One region of the Streptomyces sp. NPDC087428 genome, then DNA from elsewhere that is predicted to be linked to it. Evidence: riboswitches for the same ligand, from Rfam matches in the RefSeq annotation. Region 1 holds a riboswitch; the other holds the start of a gene.

Region 1 (6,921 bases):
ACGGGCGCGCCCGAGGACCACGACATGCGCGACCGGAACCAGGATCAGGGCTCGGACCGGGACCGGACGCCCCGGATCGCCGACGCGGAATGACCTGGCGGCCGGTTCCGGTCCCGGCTCTGCTGGGGGCTACGGCTACGGCTCCGGTACGGCGACGGGGGTCGCGGCCGCTGTCGCCGCCGCCTCCGCGCGCGCGGCCGACGTGACCTTCCGGTGGTGCGCGAGGATCCCTATGAAGCCCGCGAGGAACCCGCTGAACAGGCCGGACGCGGCGTGGTTGACCGCGTTGACCGCTTCGCTGTCCGGCATTCCGAAGATCGCGTAATTGACTCCCGCACTCATCACCGCCCCGATCGCTCCACCGATCACGCCACTGATGACGGCGCCGCGCAGCGGTGGGGCCACAGCGGCCGCGGGGACGGGGGCGGGAGTGAGCGGTGCGGTCATCGGCGGAGGCCCTCCAGACAGGCGGCGATGAGAGACCGGGAGCGGCTTGCGGGGCACGGTGAAGCGGGCGGCCCAGGGTCTGCTCGCACGGGCAGCCCACCGGTCCGGGGGATGCAGCAGATACCTTGCGGCAGAACACGTGTTCCTCGCAACACCTTCTCAATTTCAGCACTTTGGCGTTCTTGGCGCGGTCCGTTGGCAGGACGGTCGAGGGCGGGGAGCGGCGAGCGAGTGGGAGGGGGTGAGGGGAGGGCGTGGGTGAGGCGGACGGGGAGCAGGGGGGGCGTGCGCGGGGTGGTCATGAGTGCGTCGAACATGCCGTAGAGTTGTGTTTACCGACGCGGGGTGGAGCAGCTCGGTAGCTCGCTGGGCTCATAACCCAGAGGTCGCAGGTTCAAATCCTGTCCCCGCTACTGAAGAATCAGACCCGGCACGCATACAGCGTGCCGGGTCTGATTCGTTTGTGCGTGTGTATGCATGTGTGTGTTCGCCGGTCCATCGGCCCGTCGGCCGGTGCGACCCGCGCCGCGCTCCTACTCCCACTGGCCGCCGAGGAGTAGACCTCCGCCCGCGTTCCGGGAAGTCTGGGGGTGGTGCGCGGTACCGTCCGCGGCCCTGAGCGCACCGGGCAGGAGAGCACAGGTGGGGAAGCGGCAACAGCGGCGGGGGAGGCGTACCGACGAGATCCGGAACCGCCGGCTCGTCCGGGCGCTGCCCGGCCTGGTGATCACCGTCGCGTTGGTGTTCGACTTCTTCACCCCGCCCGCCTTCACGGCCGTCCCGCTCTTCGCCGCGGCCCCGCTGATCGCCGCGCCGTTCTTCTCGCTGGCGGGCACCATCCGGGTCGGAGCCGCCTCGATGGTGGCCATCGCGGCGCTGCGGCTCTACCACGGCTCCCTGTTCCAGGTCGTGCCGTCCATCGAGCTCCTCACGGTCTTCACCGTCTCCGTGCTCGCGGTCTTCATCAACGGTGTCGTGCGCCGCAGCAACGAGCAGTTGGCCTCCGCGCGGGTCATCGCGGAGACCGCCATGCGCGCGGTGCTGCCGACGCCGTCCGACCGGATCGGCGGGCTGTACGTGGCCGCGCGGTACGAGGCGGCCCAGGCGGACGAGTTCGTCGGCGGCGACCTGTTCTCGGTCACGGACACCCCGTACGGGGTGCGGCTGGTGGTCGGGGACGTGCGCGGCAAGGGGCTGGACGCGGTCGAGGCGGTGGCGGTGATCATCGGCGCGTTCCGGGAGGCCGCGGAGCAGGAGCGGTCGCTGGAGGGGGTGGCCCAGCGGCTGGAGCGTGCGCTGGCGCGGGAATCGAGCAGAAGCGGCGGCCTCGACGCGGTCGAGGGGTTCATCACCGCCGTCCTGGCCGAGATCCCGCCGGGCGCGGCCCGGGTGCGGATCGTCAACCGCGGCCACCCCGAACCGCTGCTGCTGCACTCGGACGGGGCGCTGGAGGTGCTGCGGCCCACGCTGCCCGCGCTGCCCCTGGGGATGGACCTGGGCGTGTGGCCGGACCGCTCCGACGAGTGGGAGCTGCCCGCCGGGGCGACGCTCCTCCTGTACACGGACGGCCTCTCCGAGGCGCGGGACGCCGCAGGGGTCTTCTACGACCCCGCGGAGCGGCTGCGCGGGCGGATCTTCCCGGGGCCCGAGGAACTGCTGTCGGCGCTGACCGATGACGTACGGCTGTACACCGGTGGGGTGACGACCGACGACATGGCGCTGCTCGCGGTCGCGCGCCCCACCGAGGGGCAGTCGGAGCGGCGCACGACCGTGAAGATCGTGGGTCTGTAGGGCGGTACCGGGTGAAGGCGGAAGGGCGGACGGGGGAGAGCGTGCGGGGAAGTGGGGAAGAGGCCACGGCCGATGCCACCGTGCGTAACCGTAAGGAACCCCTCCGCATAACATTTGACGCAACGTCAGAAAACAGATAACGATTGAGGGGCGATCAACTCGCCCGATTCCACCCGGTTGTGTCCCGTAAAGTCCAGGCCAAAGACGGGAATGATCAGTTGGAACGGCTTGGAATCGGACCCGTGTGTCTATTAACGTTCGATAACGCAGCGCGGTTGTCCCAGCCGCCGTCAGAGGCGGCACCGTGCGCGAGCGCCGAATTCCGCAAGGGAACCGGGGAACCACCTACATGGGGTGAATCGGGCATCTCTGTCTCGTCGAGAGACGGAGGAACCCGTAGGAGACCTTCCTGCTCCGAACCCGTCAGCTAACCCGGTAGGCGAGAAGGAAGGAAAGGAGTGCGCCCCAGTGGCGTCCAACAAGCCTGCCCCCGAAGCCCCCTCCCGGTTCGCACCCGAACACGGAAATGACTTCGGAACCGGGCCCGGTGCCGTCTACGGCACCCACCACGGAACCGCCTACGGGACCGACCACGGAACCGCTTACGGAACCGGTCGGGGCAGCGAGTTCGGCAGCGGCTTCCCTGCCGAGGAGGCCGAGCCCGGCAAGGCGTGGGAGGAATGGAACCCCACCGAGGAGTCCGTCCGCCCCGTACGCGGCAAGCACCGCGTCGCCAAGCAGCGCAACGGTCTCGCCCGTAGCTCCACCGTTCTCGGCGTCGGTGTCATCGCGGCCGTCGGCGCGGGCGGCATGGCCTCCGCGCAGAGCAGGCCGCCGGTCTCCATCTCCCTTCCCGACGCCATCTCGGACAAGCTCCCCGAGGCCAAGTCACTGCCGGGCGTCGGCGCACTGTTCTCCAGCGGGTCCGAGGCGGAGACTGCCGGGACCGAGACCGCTTCCGCCCCGCTGACGACGGCCGGCATCACCACCACCGAGGCCGAGCAGGGCACGACGGACGCCGGCGAGGCGCTCCGCGCCCGCATCCTCCAGCAGGCCGAGCAGCAGCAGGACTCCGCCGACGCGGAGGCCAAGGCCGCCCAGGAGAAGGCCGCCGCGGAGAAGGCGGCCGCAGAGGCGAAGAAGCAGCAGGACGCCGCGGAGGCCAAGGTCGCCGCCGCGAAGAAGAAGGCGGAGGCAGAGGCCAAGAAGAAGGCGGAGGCAGCTCGGCTCGCCAAGCTCGCCGCCAGCTACGCCATCCCCACCTCCTCTTACACGATTACCTCGACCTTCGGCGAGGCCGGTTCGATGTGGTCCTCCGGCTACCACACGGGCCTCGACTTCGCCGCTCCGACAGGTACCCCGATCAAGGCCATCCACACCGGCACCGTCAAGTCGGCCGGCTGGTCCGGCGCTTACGGCTACCGCACGGTCCTGGAGCTCGACGACGGTACGGAGCTGTGGTTCTGCCACCAGTCCTCGATCGGTGTCGGCGTCGGCCAGAAGGTCACCACCGGGGACACCATCGGGCGCGTCGGCGCGACCGGCAACGTGACCGGCCCGCACCTCCACCTGGAGGTCCACACCCCGGACGGCACCGGGATCGACCCGATGACCTGGCTGCGCGCCCGTGGCCTGACGGTCTGAGCGGACTGAACCCCGGCAGTCCTGACGCTCACCCCCCGACGTCAGGGCTGCCGGTCCGCTGCCGTAGCTGTACACGGCACGGAATAGCGGAGGCGGGGGAACGGGTTGTTCCTTCCATGACTTCTCTCCGCAAGCTCGGATCGTCCAGCCTTCAGGTCTTCCCCCTCGCCCTCGGCGGCAACGTCTTCGGCTGGACCGCCGACGAGGCGCAGTCCTTCGCCGTGCTCGACGCGTACGCGGCGGCCGGCGGCAACTTCATCGACACCGCCGACGCGTACTCCGCCTGGATCCCCGGCAACGAGGGCGGCGAGTCGGAGACCCTCATCGGCAAGTGGCTCGCGTCGCGGGGCAACCGTTCCGACATCGTCGTGGCCACCAAGGTCGGCGCCCACCCCTCGTACAAGGGACTCTCCCCCACCACCATCAAGGCCGCAGCCGAGGAGTCGCTGCGCCGCCTCGGTACCGACCACATCGACCTCTACTACACGCACTTCGACGACGAGACGGTCCCGGTCGAGGAGATCATCTCCGCCCTGGACCAGCTGGTGAAGGACGGCAAGGTCCGCGAGATCGCCGCCTCCAACATCGGCCCGGAGCGGCTCCGCGCCTCGCTGGACTTCTCCGAGCGCGAGGGACTGGCCCGCTACGTGGCCCTGCAGCCGCACTACAACCTCGTCTCCAGGGACACCTACGAGGGCGAGCTCCAGGACACCGCTGCGGGTGCCGGCCTCGCCGCCGTCCCGTACTTCGCCCTCGCCTCCGGCTTCCTCACCGGCAAGTACCGCCCCGGTACGACCGTGGACAGCGCACGCGCCGGAAAGGCGGGCGAGCACCTGGAGTCGGAGCGCGGACGGAAGGTCCTGGCCGCGCTCGACACGGTGGCGCAGGAGCGGAACGCCGAGATCGCGACCGTGGCGCTGGCCTGGCTGGCCGCCCAGTCGACCGTCGCCGCCCCGCTCGCCTCCGCCCGGACGGTCGAGCAGCTGCCCGCGCTGGTGGCCGTCGCCGATCTGCACCTCACGGACCAGGAGCTGACCGAGCTCACCGAGGCATCCGCCTAGAACCGTTCGCCGGCCCTGGCCCTATTGATCCGGGTACTGATCCGGAGGGCTGTGGGGCGCCGGGCTGTGGAGCGGCGCGTCGTACGGGGGCTGTGTGTACGGCTGCCCCGCGTACGGCTGCCCCGCGTACGGGGGCTGGCCGTACGGATGCGTGGGGTGCGGATACGCGGGGTACGGGTGCGGGGCGTGGCTGCCGTTGGGCTGGTACGCCCTGTTGCCCTGGTATCCCCCGTACCCCTGGTACGGCCGGGGCGGCGGAGGGGTGAACCGGGGGCGCGGGCGCCGCGTCGCCTGCGCCGCGTACGCCAGGGCGGGACCGGCGACCTCCCGGCGCTGCCACAGGTGGTGCAGCAGCTCCAGCTCACGTTCGGCCAGGTCCGGGCCCGCCGTGCCGCGGCGGGCCTGCCGGCGCAGAAAGGCCAGCGACGTCGCGAACGACTCGTACTCGGCGACCGCGCGGGCCGCCGCCTTGGCCTGTGCCTTCGCCCGGTCCCTGGCGTGGGCGGCGACCGGGGCCGGTACGTGGCCCTGGCGGCCGTGAGGGCCGCCTCCCGCTGCCGCCGCCCACCGGCGTGCCGCGTCCCTGGCCCTGCCGCGGGCCCGCATCGAGGACAGGGCGAGGGGTTCGGCGGGGGAGAGCCAGCCGGCCGCGGCGTAGACGGGCAGCTCGACGGCCAGCGTGCGCAGCTCGCGCCGGCGGGACCAGATCGCCAGCCAGGTCACCAGGCCGAAGGCCGGCACCATGAACAGGCCGTACACCGCGTAGAAACCGTACGGGCCGAACGTCGACGAGCCGTTCCACAGGGCGTGCATGCCCATCGCGAGGACCAGGCCGAGCACCGGCAACGCGAGGCGGCGGAAACGCTGGTGGCGTGTGCTGCTCGCGGCGATCCCGAAGCCGATGCCGGTCATGACGGTGAACAGCGGATGCGCGAACGGCGACATCACCGCCCGTACGAAGAACGTCGCGACGGTCACCGACACGAACCCCGAGCCCATCTGCTGGTCCTCGCCGAAGGCGTTGCCCAGATAGAGGATGTTCTCGGTGAAGGCGAAGCCGGTCGCGGCGAAGCCGGCGACGACCACACCGTCGACGATCCCGTTGAAATCCCGTCTTCGGAACAGGAAGAGCAGCAGCACGGCCGCGGCCTTGGCGCTCTCCTCGATGACGGGCGCTATGACCGTGGCGCCGAGGGTGTCCGCACTGTCCGGGTCGGCGGTGGCCGTGGCGATCCACTGGGTCGCGAAGGAGTTCGCGAGGATCGCGACGAGGGCGGCCGCACAGGCACCCCAGGCGAAGGCGAACAGCATGTTGCGCCACGGGCCCGGCTCCACCCGGTCCAGCCAGCGGAACGCCGTCATCAGCAACGGGACCGGCAGAACGGCCAGACCCAGACCGACGAGGAATCCCTGAGTGCCCGTCTGGTCGCGGACCAGCGCGAGGATCACCAGACCGCAGAGGGCCAGCACGGTGAAGACGGCGACGACGCGGAGCGTCCTGCTCCGCCACAGCATGCCGACGCGCCGCGGCCGGTAACGCCACTGGCCCCGCTCCGGCACGGCAGCCAGGATCTCGCCGACCCGCTGCTGCTCAAGCACCGGTACGGCCGGCTGCGACTGCCGCTGCTGCTGGACAGAACCGTCGGACACCCCACGACCCTAACCAGGTGGACTGACAACGGCCATGGCGTATGTCCGGTCCCGGGTCCGGTTTCCGGGACCGGTCTCAGCCCAGGCCCCTGTTCAGGTCCCTGTTCGGGTCCCTGCTCCGGGGCCGGCTTCCCCGGCTCTGCTCAGTGGCGGGCGAAGAGCAGGTCGTGCACGACGTGGCCCTTGTCCAGGCCCTGTCCCTCGAACCGGGTCAGCGGCCGGAACGCGGGCCGTGGTGCGTAGCCGCCGTCCGCCGCCGTGTTCTCGAAGCGGGGGTGCGCGGTCAGCACCTCCAGCATCTGTTCGGCGTACGGCTCCCAGTCGGTCG
Region 2 (6,921 bases), on a different contig from region 1:
CCGGGTGGCGATCCAGACGAACCTGAGCGGCCGTACGCAGTGGCTGGCCGCGGCGGGCACCGCGGGCCGGGACAAGATCGCGCTCTGGTGCACGTACCACCCGGGCCAGACACCGTACGAGCGCTTCCTGGCCCGGTGCGGGGAGCTGGCGTCGCTGGGGATCCGCCACAGCGTCGGTGTGGTCGGTCTTGACAGCCATCTCGAAGAGGCCCGGCGGCTGCGGGCGGCGCTCCCCGAAGAGGTCTACCTCTGGGTCAACGCCGCGGAGGGGCAGAGCTACACGGACGAGGAGGCCGGCCGGTGGACGGAGATCGACCCGCTGTTCCCGTACAGCCGTCACCCGCACCGTTCGGCCGGGCTGCCCTGCCGGACCGGTGAGTCGGTCATCTCTGTGGACGGGGACGGGACGGTGCGCCGCTGCCACTTCGTCCGGGCCGAGCTCGGCAATCTCTACGACGGCAGCTATCTGGCGGCCCTGGGCCCGCGGGCCTGCCCGCGGGCCGTGTGCGACTGCCACATCGGCTACGTCCACCTGGAGACGCTGCCGCTGTACGACGTGTTCGCCGGCGGCGTGCTGGAACGCGTACCGGCCCGGACGCCGCATCCCGTCGAGCGGGTGAGCCCCTGATCGCGCCGCACCCCTCAGAGCGGCAGCAGGTCCGGCCGCTTGGCCTCCACGTGGTCCCCCGAGGACTCGCCGCGCAGCCGGCGCCCGATCCACGGCACCAGGTACTCGCGGGCCCAGTGGATGTCGTCGCGCCGGACCTCCAGCGCTCCCCGCTGCGCCTGCGGCGGCCACACCTGGTCGGGGTCGGCCGGCACGTCGAGGCCGAGGACCTGGGCGGCGCGCAGCGCGACCCGGGTGTGTCCCTCGGGCGACAGGTGCAGCCGGTCGCCGTCCCACGCACGCCGGTCCTGCACGGAGCGCAGCGACCAGAGGTCGAGCACCGGGCAGTCGTAGCGGTCCGCGATGGACCGCACATGGGCGGTGTAGGTGGCGATCTTGCCGCGCAGATGGCGCAGCACGGGAACGCCGCGGGTGTCGAAGCCGGTGGTGACCATGACGGTGCCGACCGCTTCGGTCAGCTCAGCGACCGCGCGTTCGAAGCGCTCGGCGACGTCGTCGGGGTCGGTGCCCGGCCGGATGATGTCGTTGCCGCCCGCGCAGAAGCTCACCAGGTCGGGGGCGAGTTCCCTGGCTCGGGGCACCTGCTCCTCGACTATCTGGTCGAGGAGGCGTCCTCGTACGGCGAGATTGGCGTACCTGAAGTTCCCGTGCGCGGAGCCTGCCTCACGCGGTGCCGTTTCGGGGTCCGGGAGCTGGTCCGCGAGGATGACCGCGAATCTGTCCGCCCAGCCGACGAAAGTCCCGTCGGGGCCGAGATCGCCGACTCCCTCGGTGAAGCTGTCGCCAATCGCCGCGTACGACTCGATGGCGCCCTGCCGGTTGATGACGCTCTGTCGGATGTTTCTCGAATCGTTTGCCACAAGGGCATATCCTGCACCGTCGAATGTGACCTACGCGACCGTAATACGGGGTTGACGGGTGGTGAGATAGACCACCCGGTCAGGTTTTGGTAAAGGGGGAATAAGCAGAGGGACGGTGCGCCGCCGCGCACCGTCCCTCTCTGTATTGCTCCGGTCCGGCTCACCGGACCTGTACTGCCTGGATCAGACGTTGATCCCGTGCGACGCCAGGTAGGCGATCGGGTCGACGTCCGAGCCGTACGCCGGACCCGTGCGGATCTCGAAGTGCAGGTGCGGGCCGGTCGCGTTGCCGGTGGAGCCCGAGAGGCCGACCTGCTGGCCCGCGGTCACGGTCTGGCCCGCGGAGACGGAGAGCGAGGACATGTGGCCGTACTGCGAGTAGTGGCCGTCGGCGTGCTTGATGACGACCTCGTTGCCGTACGCGCCGCCCCAGCCGGCGGTGACGACGGTGCCCGAGGTGATCGCCTTCACGCTGGTGCCGGTGGACACGGGGAAGTCGATGCCGGTGTGGCTGCCGCTGGACCAGCTGGCGCCGGAGGCGCGGTAGGCGGTGGTGTGGTTGCCGGGAACCGGGTGGACGTAACCGGAGCCGGTGCTCTGCTCGGCCGGGGCCGAGGTCTCGTTGGACGCCTGGACGTCGGAGGAGGACGAGGAGTTGGAGGCCGTGGGGGCCTTCGACTCGGTCGTGGCCGGAGCCTTGGAGGGGGCCTTCGACGGGGTGGTGGCACCCGCGGAGGTGTGCGCGCCGGTGGTCGAGGCGTGGCCCCAGGCCTTGCCGCCGAGCGTCAGCTTCATGCCCGGGAAGATCAGGCTCGGGTCGTCGCCGACGACCTTGCGGTTGTCCTGGTACAGCTTCTCCCAGCCGCCCTTGAGCTTGTGCTCGGCAGCGATCTTCGACAGGTAGTCGCCGGAGACCACGGAGTACGTCTTGGTGCCGGCCTGCTTCTCCGCGACCGGCTTGGCCGCGGCGGCGTGCGTGGCGGCGGACGAGTTCGCGGTGGCGGGAGCGGCCTGCTCCGCGGCGCTGGCACCGGTGGCGCCGAGCAGCGGAAGCGCGATGACGGCTCCGCCGGCGCTCGCGACGACGACGCCACGGGCGATGGTGCTGGACTTCGGACGGCGGTGCTTACCCGGTATGGGCATGAAGAATTTCCTCTCCGGCGCCTACGAGGTGAGCTGTCGGGTTCGGGCTGGAGATGCCCGGTCGCGCCTGGCGCGACTTCACCCCGAGCCGGCCGGATCACTCCGGTCGGCGGCTTACCTGGTTCCCCCGCTCCTGCCACACGGTGAGTGGGTGCGAATTCCGGACGGCGGCAGGATTAGGCGTTCCATCCGGATTGAGAGCGAACGTAAGCGAGTGGGGACGGCGGAAACAAGCCACGGGTTCCACACCGGATTCCACTCCGGAATATCGGTGCGGAATTCCGGTCACACTCCGTGGATTACGGATCTTGGCTTTCCGCGCGGCGCACGGATTACCCATCCTGAGCGCCGCCACACACCGTCACGGATATGATCCCGCTCACGAGAGGGTGATCATCTCCCGTTCAAGCGGGGCATGTTCGACTAAAAGCCCTAATACGGACATGTCGCGTCCGCCGTTCGCGTCGAAGCTCCGGACCGGGACCCGCACAGGGGTCGGCGCAGGAGTCCGCGGGGGTCCGCACAGGGCTGTCGCCGAGACGATTACCCGGGTATCCGATGTCGTATCGTCACGGGAGTGGACCCGTCGGCGACACGCGTCGGCGGCAGAGCCTCCAGGAGTGACCGTGACGCAGCAGCTGCCGCAGACCCCGTCGACGGAACCCGAGCTGGCGGGGGTCCGTAATTTCCGCGACGTGGGCGGGCTGCCCACATCGGACGGCCGCCGGGTGCGGTACGGGCGGCTCTTCCGCAGCGGTCACCTGGCGGGCGCCACCGCGGAGGACGCCGCGTTCCTCGGAGGCCTCGGCCTCCACACCGTCTTCGACTTCCGCAATGCCGCCGACCTGAAGCTGGACGGAGCGGACGTCGAGCTGCCCGGCGTACGCCATGTGAACATCCCCCTCACCGACCCGGCGGACGGCACCGAGTTCTGGCGGATGGTCCGCGACGGCAACATGGACGAGCTGCGTGGCCTCCTCGACGGCGGCAAGGGGACCGAGCGCATGGTCGCCTCCTACCGGACGATCATCCTGGAGCGCACCGCTGAGCACAGCCGCGTGCTGCACGCCCTGGCCGAGGACAGCGTCCCGGCCCTGATGCACTGCGCGGCCGGAAAGGACCGGGCGGGGCTCTCGATCGCCGTCTCCCTGCTCGCGGTCGACGTCGGGCGCGAGGCCGTCGAGGCCGACTACCTCAAGTCCAACGACGCCCACCGCCGCTACCGGGTGCGCCGCAGCGACACCTCGGCGGCCGGGACGTCACCCGAGGTGATGGAGCTCCTCAGCCCGCTCTTCGGCGCCCACAGCGAGTACCTCGCCGCGGCCTTCGCCGCGATCGACGAGACCTGGGGCGGCACCGACCGCTACCTCTCCGAGGGGCTGAAAGTCACCCCAGAGACCCGGGAGCGGCTGCGCGAGCGGCTTCTCGACGACGCGTGACCGGCCGGCCGGGCCACCGGGCTCCCGGCTACTGGTTGTGCATCCCCACCGCGAACAGCAGATAGAGGAAGCCCGCGATGACGTGCCCGGCCACCAGATAGGCGAACAGCCTGATGACGAGCCCCCGCGGCATCCTGCTCTCCTGCGAGTCGGACTCCTTGTGCTTGGCCGGGGTGAGCGGGTCGTAGTTCTCGGAATCGGACATGACAGTCCTCTCTGGCGGCCGGACGTGCCGGCGGCGGGGACGGCGTCTCAGCGACGGTGGATGCCACTGCCGAGGCACAGCTCGGCGGCGGGGCTCTGCAGCAGGGTGTGGACGAAGAGCAGCTCGGCGCCCTCACGCTCCGGCGCCGCGATCCGGTGCGGGGTGAGCGAGTCGAAGTGCGCGCTGTCGCCGGGGCCGAGCTCGTGCACGGTGTCCCCGAGGGTCACCCTGAGGTGCCCCGCCAGGACGTAAAGCCACTCCTCACCGGGGTGGACGCGCACCAGGTCGCCCTGCGCGCCGTACGGGACCCGGACGCGCAGCGCCTGCATCGCCCGGCCCGGACCACCGGCCTGCTGGTACATCCAGCCGTCGGCCTCGGCCCCCTCGAACTTCCGGCTCCGGACGATCGCGTCACGTTCCGGGGGGATCTCGCCCAGCAGTTCGGAGACCGTCGTACCGTAGATCCTGGCAAGTCCGAGCAGCATCGGCAGCGAGGGCTGCCGTCGGCCCGTTTCGAGCCGGGACAGATGGGCGGGCGAGAGCCCGGCGCGCTGGGCGGCGGTCTCCAGGGTGAGCCCGCGGCCGCGGCGCAGATCGCGCAGGCGGGGCGCGACACCGGGCAGCTCGTCGGCCACCCCTCCTTCTGGAGGATTCATGTCTCCATTGGGCCAGGAACTTTCCTCGGAGGCAAATTTCTTGCCTCCGAGGCAAACCCCCTGCTGATCAGCGGTTGGCGACCGCCTGCTTCACCAGGGTCCGGCCGAAGTCCCACATCAGCCCTCCGTTGTGCGCGTCGTCCATCACCGCCGTGAACGCGGTCACAAACCGGTCCACGTCCCCCTCGTCGATGACGAGCGGCGGAATCAGCTTGATCACTTCGAGGTGGTCGCCGGAGACCTGGGTGAGGATCCGGTGCTTCTGGAGCAGCGGTACGACCACCATCTGCGCGAAGAGTCCCTTGCGGGCCGCCTGGAGCATGGTCCAGCGGCTGCGCAGCTTCAGCGACGACGGCCGGCCGAACTCGATGCCGATCATCAGCCCGCGACCGCGCACCTCGTGCAGCAGCTCGTAGCGGCCGACCAGGGCGGCCAGCCGCTCGCGCAGCAGATCACCGGTGCGGCGGGCGTTCGCCACGGTCTCCTCGTCCTCCATCACGGCGAGGACCGCGAGCCCGGCCGCCATCGCCTGGGCGTTGGAGCCGAAGCTCGCCGAGTGGACCAGCACCCGGTCCATCGACGAGTAGACGCGTTTGAAGATCCAGTCCTTGCCGAGGGTCGCCCCGACCGGCACATAGCCGCCGGAGAGCGCCTTGGCGACGCAGACCAGATCCGGTTCGACCCCTTCCTCGTGCTGGTAGGCGTAGAAGTCACCGGTACGGCCCAGCCCGGTCTGCACCTCGTCGGCGATGAGCAGGGCCTTGTGCTTGCGCAGCAGCTCCTGGGCGGCGCGCAGGAAGCCGGGCGGCGAGGCGTGCACGCCCTTGCCCTGGATCGGCTCGACGACCAGGCCGGCCACATCGCCCCGCTTCAGCTCGCGACGCAGTGCGTCGAGGTCGCCGAGCGCGATGGCGGTGTCGGGCAGCAGGGGGGCGAAACCGTCCCGGAATCCGGCCTCGCCGTTGACCGAGAGCGAACCGGTGGTCAGTCCGTGGAAGGCGTGCGCGCAGTACAGGATCCTCGGCTTCCCGGTCGCGTACCGGGCGAACTTGAGCGCCGTCTCCACGGCCTCCGTACCGCTGTTGCCGAAGAAGACCCGGTCCAGGTGCGGGCTGTGCGCGAGCAGCTTCTCGGCCAGCAGCCCCGGCAGCGGCTGGCAGTCGAAGCGGGTGAGGTCGGCGAGCGAGGCGTCCAGGACGTCGTGCAGCGCCTCGCGTACGACGGGGTGGTGCCGGCCGAGCCCCATCACCCCGAAGCCGGCCAGCATGTCCAGGTAGTCGTTGCCCTCCGCGTCCCAGAAGTGCGCGCCCTCGGCCCGTTCGTAGACCTTGTCGAAGCCGATGGTGTGGAGCATCCGCGGGAGCTGGTGGTTGAGGTACTTCGTGTGCAGCTCGTAGCGCTCGGCGCCGCGCTCCGCGAGGAGCCGCGCCAGGTCGAAGCCCTTGGGCCCGTCGTCGTTCATGCCCCGCTCTCCTTGTGCCGGTTGCCCAGGGCGTCGAGCCCGTTGTACCCGTCGTCGACGGGGAGTCGCTTTCCGTCGGCCGCGACCGGTTCCCCGGCCTTCAGCGTGGCGCTGATCCGGCCGGCGATCTCGACCGGTGTGAGTCCGATGTCGGCCAGCACCTCGGCGCGTTTCCCGTGGGCGAGGAACTCCTCGGGAATGCCGAAGGTGCGCAGCGGTACGTAGGTTCCGGCGTCCCGCAGGGCCTGCCCGACCGCAGAGCCGACGCCTCCCGCCCGGCTGTTGTCCTCGACGACGGCGACCAGGCGGTGCCGCGCGGCGAGCGGGGCCAGCTGCTCGTCGACCGGTTTGACCCAGCGGGGGTCGACCACGGTGCAGCGGATGCCGGCGCCCGTGAGCAGACCGGCGGCCCGCAGGCAGACGGGGGCCATGACGCCGACCGCGACCAGTAGGACGTCGGCGTCCTCGTCGCGGTGCAGTACGTCCATGCCGCCGATCCGGCCGAGGGCGGGGACCGGCTCCCCCACC

Evidence for each region. Region 1 has a riboswitch for cyclic di-AMP ahead of ACIO3R_RS31365 (M23 family metallopeptidase). Riboswitches for the same ligand answer to the same signal wherever they lie in the genome.
Region 2: it holds a riboswitch for cyclic di-AMP, as region 1 does, so the genes downstream of both, ACIO3R_RS12370 (peptidoglycan DD-metalloendopeptidase family protein) here and ACIO3R_RS31365 (M23 family metallopeptidase) in region 1, are expected to answer to the same signal.

The regions. Positions count from the first base shown of each region.
Region 1 is NZ_JBIUXR010000017.1:20,571-27,491, reverse strand. It holds gene ACIO3R_RS31385 (SPFH domain-containing protein) at 1-93, shown strand, start outside; gene ACIO3R_RS31380 (hypothetical protein) at 136-447, opposite strand; tRNA gene ACIO3R_RS31375 (tRNA-Met) at 787-860, shown strand; gene ACIO3R_RS31370 (PP2C family protein-serine/threonine phosphatase) at 1,090-2,238, shown strand; cyclic di-AMP (ydaO/yuaA leader) riboswitch at 2,542-2,695, shown strand; gene ACIO3R_RS31365 (M23 family metallopeptidase) at 2,707-3,882, shown strand; gene ACIO3R_RS31360 (aldo/keto reductase) at 3,999-4,943, shown strand; gene ACIO3R_RS31355 (PrsW family glutamic-type intramembrane protease) at 4,965-6,593, opposite strand; gene trmB (tRNA (guanosine(46)-N7)-methyltransferase TrmB) at 6,737-6,921, opposite strand, start outside.
Region 2 is NZ_JBIUXR010000005.1:158,480-165,400, forward strand. It holds gene ACIO3R_RS12360 (STM4011 family radical SAM protein) at 1-628, shown strand, start outside; gene ACIO3R_RS12365 (SGNH/GDSL hydrolase family protein) at 643-1,488, opposite strand; gene ACIO3R_RS12370 (peptidoglycan DD-metalloendopeptidase family protein) at 1,672-2,631, opposite strand; cyclic di-AMP (ydaO/yuaA leader) riboswitch at 2,635-2,824, opposite strand; gene ACIO3R_RS12375 (tyrosine-protein phosphatase) at 3,258-4,070, shown strand; gene ACIO3R_RS12380 (DUF6126 family protein) at 4,099-4,275, opposite strand; gene ACIO3R_RS12385 (helix-turn-helix domain-containing protein) at 4,323-4,931, opposite strand; gene ACIO3R_RS12390 (aspartate aminotransferase family protein) at 4,999-6,393, opposite strand; gene dxs (1-deoxy-D-xylulose-5-phosphate synthase) at 6,390-6,921, opposite strand, start outside.